Regions from separate parts of the Serratia sp. NA_13 genome, predicted to be linked through region 1. Evidence: riboswitches for the same ligand, from Rfam matches in the RefSeq annotation. Region 1 holds a riboswitch; the other holds the start of a gene.
The links. A riboswitch is a leader RNA that binds a small molecule or an ion and turns the genes downstream of it on or off. The one in region 1 is predicted to bind thiamine pyrophosphate.

Region 1 (5,128 bases):
AGCAGCAACTGGTTCTCACCGGCTTCGACGCTGGCTGCCAGAGTGCCTGAAAGCGAATCGTATTTCAGCAGGTGCGCCAGGGTTTTGCTGTCGGTCAAATCATTGATTGCCACCACCTGAAAATCACTGCGCCCTAACGCCGCACGCAACACGTTCCTGCCGATCCTGCCGAATCCATTAATGCCCACTTTGACCATGATCTACTCCTTCATTATTGGCTCTGTCACCAATTTAAACCGGGAGAGAAATGACGAAAAGGACGTTCATAGATCAATTTAGGCCAATGTGCGGGAATGAAAACGCTCGCGGTACTCGGTAGGTGAGAGCTGCAAATGCCGCTCAAAAACGCGCCGCAGATTGAGGCCATTACCAAACCCACAGTTGATGGCGATTTGCTCAATACCTTCCGCACTCTGCTCCAGGCGTTGCCGGGCCAGATATAAACGCCCTTCTTCGACAAATTTGGCAGGAGAGAGCCCGGTCTCACGCGTGAACACCCGGGTAAAATTTCGCGGACTCATGGCGACCCGTTCCGCCAATTTATCTACGGAAAGATCTTCCGCCAGGTTTTCCAGGATCCACGACTGGAGATCGCGGATTGGGCCAGGGGTTTTAGCCTGATTTAAAGGGTAACGGCTGAACTGCGCCTGGCCGCCGGGCCGACGAAGGAACATCACCAGATCTTGCGCCACTTCGCGCGCCTGAACAAAACCATAGTCGTCTTCCACCAGCGCCAGAGTGAGATCGAAGCCGGAACTGACCCCGCCGGAAGTCCAGACAGAGCCATCCTGCACGTACAACGGCCCATTTTCGACCTGCACTTTTGGGAAACGCGTCTGCAAGGTTTCCAGCAAGCGCCAATGGGTGGTCGCCCGGCGTCCATCCAGTAAACCGGCTTCGGCCAGCAGCAACGCCCCACCGCACACCGACGCAATACGTCGCGCCTGGGGTGCGGCACGCCGCAGCCAGTCGACAACGTAGGCACTTTCTTCTTCGGTCGCGCCTTTTCCGGTCACTATGATGGTGTCGCGTTCCTGCTCAGGGTCGAGATCCGAGAGACGATGGTCGGCCAGCAGATTCAAACCGGACGAACCATGGACTACCCGGTGAGATTGCGTGGTGGCCAGCGACATCCGGTAGAGCGGAGCATCGTTGGGCCTCAAGCGATTGGCTTGCATCAGAATGTCGGCGATGCCTGCCGACTCAAATAACATGCCCCCTTCGGGGACGATAATCAGAAAGTTATGCATGTCCTTAAAATACAAAATGAGCAAAATAAGTCAATCCCGCCTCCATAGAGGCTGGCAGGCTTTGGGTTAGCAACCTATCAGCGCCAGTCCAGCGCCGGTGCAATATGCTTGAGGATCGACTCAATCACATGGGCGTTATAGTCCACACCCAACTGGTTTGGCACGGTCAATAGCAAGGTGTCCGCTTCGGCAATGGCTTCGTCCTGCGCCAGCTGTTTGATCAACAGTTCCGGCTCGGCGGCATAACTGCGGCCGAATATCGCCCGGGTCTGATCGCCGATGTAGCCCACCTGATCGCCCTCCTGCCCGCTGTTGCCAAAATAGTTGCGATCCCGCTGATCCATCAGCGCAAAGATGCTGCGGCTGACCGACACCCGTGGCTCTCGTTTATGCCCTGCCAGCTTCCAGGCCTCGCGGTAAGCGCGGATCTGTTTGGCCTGCTGCACATGGAACGGCTCGCCGGTTTCGTCGTTTTTCAGCGTCGAACTTTGCAGGTTCATCCCCAGTTTCGCGGCCCAAACTGCCGTGGCGTCTGAGCTGGCCCCCCACCAGATGCGATCCCGCAGGCCGGCGGAGAAAGGTTCAACGCGCAGTAGGCCGGGAGGATTAGGGAACATCGGTTGCGGGCTGGGTTCGGCAAAGCCTTCGCCACGCAGCGCGTCCAGCAGCACTTCGGTATGTCGACGGGCCATATCGGCTTCGGTCTCGCCGTCGGCAGGCGTGTAGCCAAAGTATCGCCAGCCATCAATCACCTGCTCGGGAGAACCGCGACTGATGCCAAGCTGCAAACGTCCACCTGAAATCAGGTCGGCGGCTCCGGCATCTTCAACCATATACAGCGGGTTTTCATAGCGCATGTCGATCACACCGGTACCAATCTCAATACGCTGGGTTTTGGCACCGATGGCAGCCAACAGCGGGAATGGCGAGCCAAGCTGGCGGGCAAAGTGATGCACGCGGAAATAGGCTCCATCCGCCCCCAGTTCTTCTGCCGCGACGGCAAGATCGATCGATTGCAGCAACGCATCGCTGGCCGAGCGGGTGCCCGACTGTGACGAAGGCGTCCAGTGGCCAAAAGAGAGAAATCCAATTTTCTTCATGGGTAGTGTCCTTAGGTTCAATTATGACCGGATTACAGTGACAAATATGCCCCCTGTCAGGCCAGAAAAATTGTCTTCGACCGCACTAAACGAACCGTTTTTGGCAGAGAAATCCCTCCGGACTTCCCCCCGCCCAAGCATTGTAATCAAAAAGTAAATATCGTATAACAGGCTCCTCCGAGGGGTGTCCTGTAATGGGCTGAGATGGCGCAAGCCGAACCCTTTGAACCTGATCTGGGTCATGCCAGCGAAGGGACGGGTCGGCAATCACGCTATCAGTCATTGCCTGTTCATACCTCAGCGCGCCCGGATCTCCACTTACTTTTGGAGGTCCCATGTTTACTCCCCAATTCAACGACGGTCTTTACGGACAACTGCGCCTGCACGCCGGTAGCCACTGGCAGGACTATGTCGCTCACCCCTTTATTCAGCAACTGGCCGCCGGTACGCTGCCCGAACCTGCTTTCCGCCGCTATCTGACCCAGGACTATCTGTTCCTGATCCACTTTGCCCGCGCCTACGCCCTGCTGGTCAGCAAACTGCGCACCCTGCCGGAGATGCGCACGGCCACCGCTTCGCTCAATGCAATCGTGGCCGAGCTGCCTTTGCATCTGGCCTATTGCGCCGACTGGGGCCTCAGCGAGCCGCAGATTGCCGCCGAGCCAGAAGCCGCGGAAACCCTCAATTACACCCGCTATGTGCTCGATATCGGCCATTCCGGGGATGCGCTCGACCTGCTGGCGGCGCTGTTGCCCTGCGTCGCTGGCTATGCCGAGATTGGCCTGCGACTGCTGAACGATCCTGCCACGATGATGGCAGGCAACCCCTACGCTTCGTGGATCCGCAACTATGGCGATCCGGGCTACCTGGCCGGGGTGCAGGCCGCACTCGATCTGCTGGAAAACGTCGGCCGCCAGCGCGGTGCAGAAAGCCGCCTGGGTGAACTGTCAGCGATTTTCACCACCGCCACACGGCTGGAATCCGCCTTCTGGCAAATGGGGCTGAATGCCCAATGAGTATAGTCAACGCACAGCACCATGGCGTGCGGCCAGGTATTCAGGTGCGGGATTTAACCCTGCGTTTTGGCCAACAGGTGATTTTCGACCGACTTAGTTTCGATATCGCAGGCGGCAACTTTGTTGCCCTGCTCGGTGCCAGCGGTGCGGGCAAAACCAGCCTGTTGAAGATTATTGCCGGGCTGGTAAAACCCACCTCCGGCTCGGTTGCCGGCAGCGATGGCCTGCCGATTGCCGGGCGCATCGCTTATATGGGGCAAAAGGATTTTCTCTACCCGTGGCTGACCATTGACCAAAACATCAGTCTCGGCGCGCGGCTGCGCGGTGAAAAGGTCGACCGGTCCTGGGCCGAGCACCTGCGGGAACGCGTGGGGCTGAGTGGTTATGGCAATGCCTTGCCTGCTGCGCTGTCCGGTGGCATGCGCCAGCGTGCCGCCATCGCCCGAACCCTGTATGAACGCCAGCCGATTGTGCTGATGGATGAGCCTTTCTCGGCGCTGGATACCATCACCCGCGCCATGATCCAGCAACTGGCCGCCGAACTGCTGGCGCAGCACACCGTATTGCTGATTACCCACGACCCAATGGAAGCCTGCCGTCTCAGCCATCATCTGCTGGTACTGTCCCGCTATCCCGCCGGTATTGACGATAGCCATGTTATCGAAGGGTTTCCGCCGCGCGCACCGGACGATCCTCAACTGCTGAAAAGCCAGAGCGAGCTGTTGTTGCAGCTGGTGAGGGCCGCCGGATGAAACCCCAGATTGAAAGCCGTCTATCGCGGATGCGTCGCAGCCTGACGGTGTTTGCCGGCCTACTATTGCTGTGGGGACTGGTCACGCTGGGCGATATTCCGGCCTTTCTGCTGCCTTCCCCCTCTTCAGTAGCGCAGGCGCTGTGGAACGACCGGGCTTATCTCGGTTACCACACGCTGATCACCGCCGCTGAAATTGCCTGCGGCCTGCTGGCCGGGGTATTGCTCGGCACCGTACTGGCGCTGTGCATGATTTATTCCCCGCAGCTGCAACGCTGGCTAATGCCGCTGGTGCTGACCAGCCAGGCAATCCCGGTGTTTGCACTGGCCCCGCTGTTGGTGCTGTGGTTCGGTTTTGGCATCAGCGCCAAGGTGGTGATGGCCGTGTTGGTGATCTTCTTCCCGGTCACCTCAGCCTTCTTCGACGGACTGCGTCGGGTCAATAACGATTATCTCGATTTGGCCCGCACCCTGCGCGCTTCTCCCTGGGCGCAACTGCGGCACGTGCGGCTGATGGCGGCGCTGCCGGCCTTGGGTTCCGGGCTGCGCATGGCCGCCGCCGTCGCCCCGATCGGCGCGATCATCGGTGAATGGGTCGGCTCGGCGGAAGGGCTGGGGTACGTAATGCTGAACGCCAACGCGCGCATGCAGACCGACGTCTGTTTTGCCGCGCTGTTTATTCTGGTGCTGATGACCGTCCTGCTTTGGCTAACGGTGGACGCGCTGCTGCTGCGCCTGATTGACTGGGCGCCGGAAAATGACTGTTAACAAGGGATCGACAATGATTAAAAACACCCTGTGCGGACTGATGCTCTGCACTACGCTGGCCGGGCAAGCCACCGCCGCAGAAAAACTGACGCTGGTGCTTGACTGGTATATCAACCCCGATCACGCGCCGATTATGGTGGCCGAGCAGATCGGCGCCTTCAAGGCAGAAGGCCTGGACGTTAAGATTGTACCGCCTTCCGATCCGGCGCTACCACCACGGTTGGTGGCGGCAAAACAGGCCGA
Region 2 (5,128 bases), on a different contig from region 1:
CCTGAGAGATTTTCATCGAGCAGAATTTTGGCCCGCACATAGAGCAGAAGTGGGCGATTTTGCCGGACTCTTGCGGCAGGGTTTCGTCGTGATAAGCGCGAGCGGTGGCGGGATCGAGCGCCAGGTTGAACTGGTCTTCCCAGCGGAATTCGAAGCGAGCCTTGGACATGGCGTTATCGCGGATCTGTGCGCCAGGGTGTCCCTTGGCCAGATCGGCGGCGTGGGCGGCAATTTTGTAGGTGATCAGCCCCTGTTTGACGTCCTCTTTGTTCGGCAACCCAAGGTGTTCCTTCGGCGTGACGTAACACAGCATGGCGCAGCCGAACCAGCCGATCATCGCGGCCCCTATGCCGGAGGTGAAGTGGTCATAACCAGGTGCGATATCGGTAGTCAGCGGGCCCAAGGTGTAGAACGGCGCTTCGTGGCAGTGTTCCAACTCTTCGGTCATGTTGCGGCGGATCATCTGCATCGGCACGTGGCCAGGGCCCTCGATCATCACCTGCACGTCATACTCCCAGGCTATTTTTGTCAGTTCGCCCAGCGTGTGCAGCTCGGCGAACTGCGCTTCGTCGTTGGCGTCCTGAATCGAGCCGGGGCGCAGGCCGTCACCCAGCGACAGCGATACGTCATAGGCGGCGCAGATTTCACAAATTTCGCGGAAGTGCTGGTACAGGAAGTTTTCCTGATGATGCGACAGGCACCATTTGGCCATGATCGAACCGCCGCGGGAGACGATGCCAGTCAGGCGTTTGGCGGTCATCGGCACGTAACGCAGCAGCACACCGGCGTGAATGGTGAAGTAGTCAACCCCTTGCTCCGCCTGCTCCAGCAGCGTATCGCGGAACATTTCCCAGGTGAGGTTTTCCGCCACGCCGTTGACCTTTTCCAGCGCCTGATAAATAGGCACCGTGCCAATCGGCACCGGGCTGTTGCGCAGGATCCATTCGCGGGTTTCGTGGATATAGCGACCGGTGGAAAGATCCATCACGGTATCTGCGCCCCAGCGGGTGGACCACACCAGTTTCTCGACTTCTTCCTCGATCGAAGAAGTCACCGCCGAGTTGCCGATGTTGGCATTAACCTTCACCAGGAAGTTGCGGCCGATAATCATCGGTTCGGATTCCGGGTGGTTGATATTAGCGGGGATGATGGCGCGCCCGGCGGCGACTTCCTGGCGGACGAATTCCGGCGTGATGTTCTCCGGCAGGTTGGCCCCCCAGCTTTGGCCAGGATGCTGGTGGCGTAATACCTCGCCACGGATGCGTTCGCGGCCCATATTTTCGCGGATGGCGATAAATTCCATTTCCGGAGTGACGGTGCCGGCACGCGCGTAGTGTAACTGGGTTACGCATTTACCCGGTTGTGCCTTGCGTGGCAACGGCAGATGTTCAAAGCGCAGGTGATCCAGACCTTCATCGGCCAGGCGCTGCTGGGTGAAACCTGAACTGACACCCTTGAGGACCTCGGTATCGCCACGTTCTTTGATCCAGCCGGCGCGTAGCTTGGCCAGGCCGGTATGCACATTGAGTTCGGATTGAGGGTCACCGTAAGGGCCGGCAGTGTCGTACACCGGAATGGCTTCGTTTGGCTCGTACTTTGGGTTGTCCTTATCGCCACCGATCAGCGTCGGGCTGAGCTGAATTTCACGCATTGGCACCTGCAGGTCACTTCGTGAACCCTGCAGATAGATACGGCGTGAGTTGGGGAAGGAAACGCCTTGCAGGGTGTTGATAAACTGCTGGGCTTCTTCGCGTTGCTCTTTACGAGCGCGGGGTTTTTTAACGCTAGACATAGCAAATTCCTACCAGTGTGATGAGTTGGGAAAATTGCTTGTCTGGAGCTCGGAGGGAGTAATGATGCTGGCCAGCAAGGCGGGAGTATCCCAAATCGGGGTCACCTGCCTGTGGCGATAGATTACTCTTGTTCCCTTCGCGGGTATTAACCCGATCAGGTTCCGCGGATCCCGAATTAACGGTCTCAGCCTGGCCAATTTGATGAACAAATCAGGCGCTAGGCACTCCGACAAGATGCCCTCCAGTATAGGAGGGATAATAAAAAAGACTACAAAATTTTAACGGGCCGGATCCAGCGTCTTGTCCGGTTCAGCCTGCTGCCAGGTTTCAGCCGCCAGTTGGATCAGCCTGTCTTCAAGGGTAAAACGAGCCGCCAGCGTTTCACCGATGTCGGACAACGCCTGATGTAATTCCAGACACAAGTCCTGATCGATATCCGCATCGGTATAGCGATCGTGGAAAGCCATAATCTGCTCGGTATTGGTCCACAGCTTGGGATAGATGTTGACCGCCAGAGACATTTTCGGACTGGATGCGCCTTCCACTTGTTTGATTATTCTGTCATAGATATGAAAATGGCCGGCGGAGAGGTAATCCACCAGATTATGGCAAAAGTTCTCCAGCGCTTTTTCATTCAGCGGCGTATGCTTTTCTTTGTTAGGTTTAATGCCCACCAGGGCACAATAGGCGACCAGCAACTGCTTGCGTGCCTGAAGCCATTGATCTACTAATTCATTACTACCACCAACGCGCTGAGTCAGGCTTTCCAAACGGTTGAGCATGTTTGACTCCGTAAGTAATAAAACGTAACAGTAAGTTATTAAAATGTAACAAGGCCGGTTTGTAGAGTGCCAGTGAAGCTGAGGTTGTGCAACAACGATATGGAACTTGCATTAACGGGTAATGAAAATGGCTGGTGGATCGTCAGCCATGAAAGCAAACTTTGGTTACCGAACGGTGAATTACCGTGCGGTTTGGCCGCGTCATTTTCCCTGCAGGGAAGAATGGCCCGTAGTATTGGTGAATGGGAAGGGTTGCCGGTCTGGCTGGTGCGCCATGTAATGCCACAGGAGATGGGATCGGTACGCCAACTGTTAGAACTCGATCGCGGGCTGTTCCAGCTTGCCGGACGGGGCGTACAATTGGCCGAGTTTTACCGTTCCCATCGCTATTGCGGTTACTGCGGCCATGAAATGCATCTCAGCCGCACCGAAAGTGCCTGCCTGTGCGGCAACTGCCGGGAGCGCTACTACCCGCAAATCGCCCCCTGCGTGATCGTTGCCATTCGACGGGACGATGAGATCCTGCTGGCGCAACATGTGCGCCATCGCGGCGGTATTCATACCGTACTGGCCGGCTTTGTCGAGGTTGGCGAAACGTTGGAGCAGGCGGCCGCACGTGAGGTAATGGAGGAAAGTAATATTGAAATCAAAAACCTGCGTTATGTCACCTCACAGCCCTGGCCGTTCCCGCACTCGTTGATGATGGCCTTTATGGCCGATTACCACCGCGGCGAGATCCGCCACGATCCGAAAGAGCTGCTTAACGCCGGTTGGTACCGCTACGATCGGTTGCCGCTATTACCGCCGCCCGGCACGGTAGCGCGTCGCCTGATAGAGGACACCGTAGCCTTATGCCGTGAGCAATAAATCGCTACAATACCGGCAGATGAATAAGGGAGCCCCATAATGAATGAGTTGAAGAACGATCGTTACCTGCGCGCACTACTGCGTCAGCCGGTGGATGTGACCCCTGTATGGATGATGCGTCAGGCCGGTCGTTATTTGCCGGAGTACAAGGCTACCCGCGCCGAGGCCGGTGATTTTATGTCGCTGTGCAAGAATGCGGAGCTGGCTTGTGAAGTCACGCTGCAGCCGCTGCGTCGTTTCCCGCTGGACGCAGCGATCCTGTTCTCCGATATCCTCACCATTCCCGATGCCATGGGGCTGGGCCTGTATTTCGAAGCCGGTGAAGGCCCGCGTTTCTCCTCGCCTATCACCAGCCGTGCCGATGTCGACAAGCTGCCGGCGTTCGACCCAGAAGTGGAACTGGGTTATGTGATGAACGCAGTGCGTACCATCCGTCGTGAGCTGAAAGGCGAAGTACCGTTGATCGGTTTCTCCGGCAGTCCATGGACGCTGGCGACCTATATGGTGGAAGGCGGTAGCAGTAAAGCCTTCACCAAACTGAAAAAAATGATGTACGCCGAACCGGCTACGTTGCACCTGCTGCTGGATAAACTGGCAGACAGCGTCATCTTGTATCTTAACGCCCAGATTAAAGCCGGTGCGCAGTCGGTGATGGTGTTCGATACCTGGGGTGGCGTGCTGACCGGTCGTGACTACCGCGAGTTCTCGCTGCATTACATGCACAAGATTGTTGACGGCCTGCTGCGTGAAAACGACGGCCGTCGTGTGCCGGTCACGCTGTTCACCAAAGGTGGCGGCCAGTGGCTTGAGGCGATGGCGGCCACCGGTTGTGACGCGCTCGGCCTCGACTGGACGACCGATATCGCTGATGCACGCCGCCGCGTAGGGGACAAAGTCGCACTGCAGGGCAACATGGACCCTTCCATGCTGTATGCGTCACCTGAGCGGATTGGTCAGGAAGTGGAAACCATTCTGGCCGGTTTTGGCCACGGCGAAGGACACGTATTCAACCTGGGCCACGGCATTCACCTGGACGTACCGCCGGAAAACGCCGGTGCCTTTGTTGAGGCGGTCCACGCGCAGTCGGGGAAATACCATCGTTAAGGATTGGATGTGATAGAGACTCAAGCCCTGCGTGCAGAACAACGGCTGCGCGCCTCCGAAGTCATTCGCCAGGATGATTTTTTGGTCGCTCCACCGGCCTTTATCGCTGGTGCCGATGTGGGCTTTGAGCAGGAAGGCGCGGTGACTCGAGCTGCCATCGCCATCCTGCGCTATCCGTCGCTGGAACTGGTGGAGTACCAGGTGGCACGGGTTGCCACCACCATGCCCTATATCCCCGGTTTTTTATCGTTCCGCGAATATCCAGCGTTGCTCGCAGCCTGGGAGCAATTGCATCAAAAGCCTGACCTGGTGCTGGTTGACGGTCATGGCATTTCGCATCCGCGCCGTCTGGGCGTAGCCAGCCATTTTGGCCTGCTGGTTAACGTGCCGACCATCGGCGTAGCCAAAAAGCGCCTGTGCGGTAAGTTCGCCCCGCTGGATGAGGCTGTAGGCGCTTTGGCCCCGCTGGAGGACAAAGGCGAGCAGCTTGGTTGGGTATGGCGCAGTAAGGCGCGCTGTAATCCGCTGTTTATCTCCACCGGTCACCGCGTCGGTGCCGACAGTGCACTGGCGTGGGTTCAA

Region 2: linked by a shared signal. The riboswitch ahead of thiC (phosphomethylpyrimidine synthase ThiC) and the one ahead of ACUTSU_RS07140 (TenA family protein) in region 1 are both predicted to bind thiamine pyrophosphate.

The regions. Positions count from the first base shown of each region.
Region 1 covers NZ_JBQZFV010000003.1:97,093-102,220, reverse strand. The annotation lists gene gap (type I glyceraldehyde-3-phosphate dehydrogenase) at 1-197, opposite strand, end outside; gene ACUTSU_RS07150 (GlxA family transcriptional regulator) at 276-1,250, opposite strand; gene ACUTSU_RS07145 (LLM class flavin-dependent oxidoreductase) at 1,328-2,350, opposite strand; TPP riboswitch at 2,521-2,623, shown strand; gene ACUTSU_RS07140 (TenA family protein) at 2,686-3,366, shown strand; gene ACUTSU_RS07135 (ABC transporter ATP-binding protein) at 3,363-4,118, shown strand; gene ACUTSU_RS07130 (ABC transporter permease) at 4,115-4,885, shown strand; gene ACUTSU_RS07125 (ABC transporter substrate-binding protein) at 4,899-5,128, shown strand, end outside.
Region 2 covers NZ_JBQZFV010000025.1:5,289-10,416, reverse strand. The annotation lists gene thiC (phosphomethylpyrimidine synthase ThiC) at 1-1,792, opposite strand, end outside; TPP riboswitch at 1,908-2,032, opposite strand; gene rsd (sigma D regulator) at 2,072-2,575, opposite strand; gene nudC (NAD(+) diphosphatase) at 2,675-3,442, shown strand; gene hemE (uroporphyrinogen decarboxylase) at 3,482-4,546, shown strand; gene nfi (deoxyribonuclease V) at 4,556-5,128, shown strand, end outside.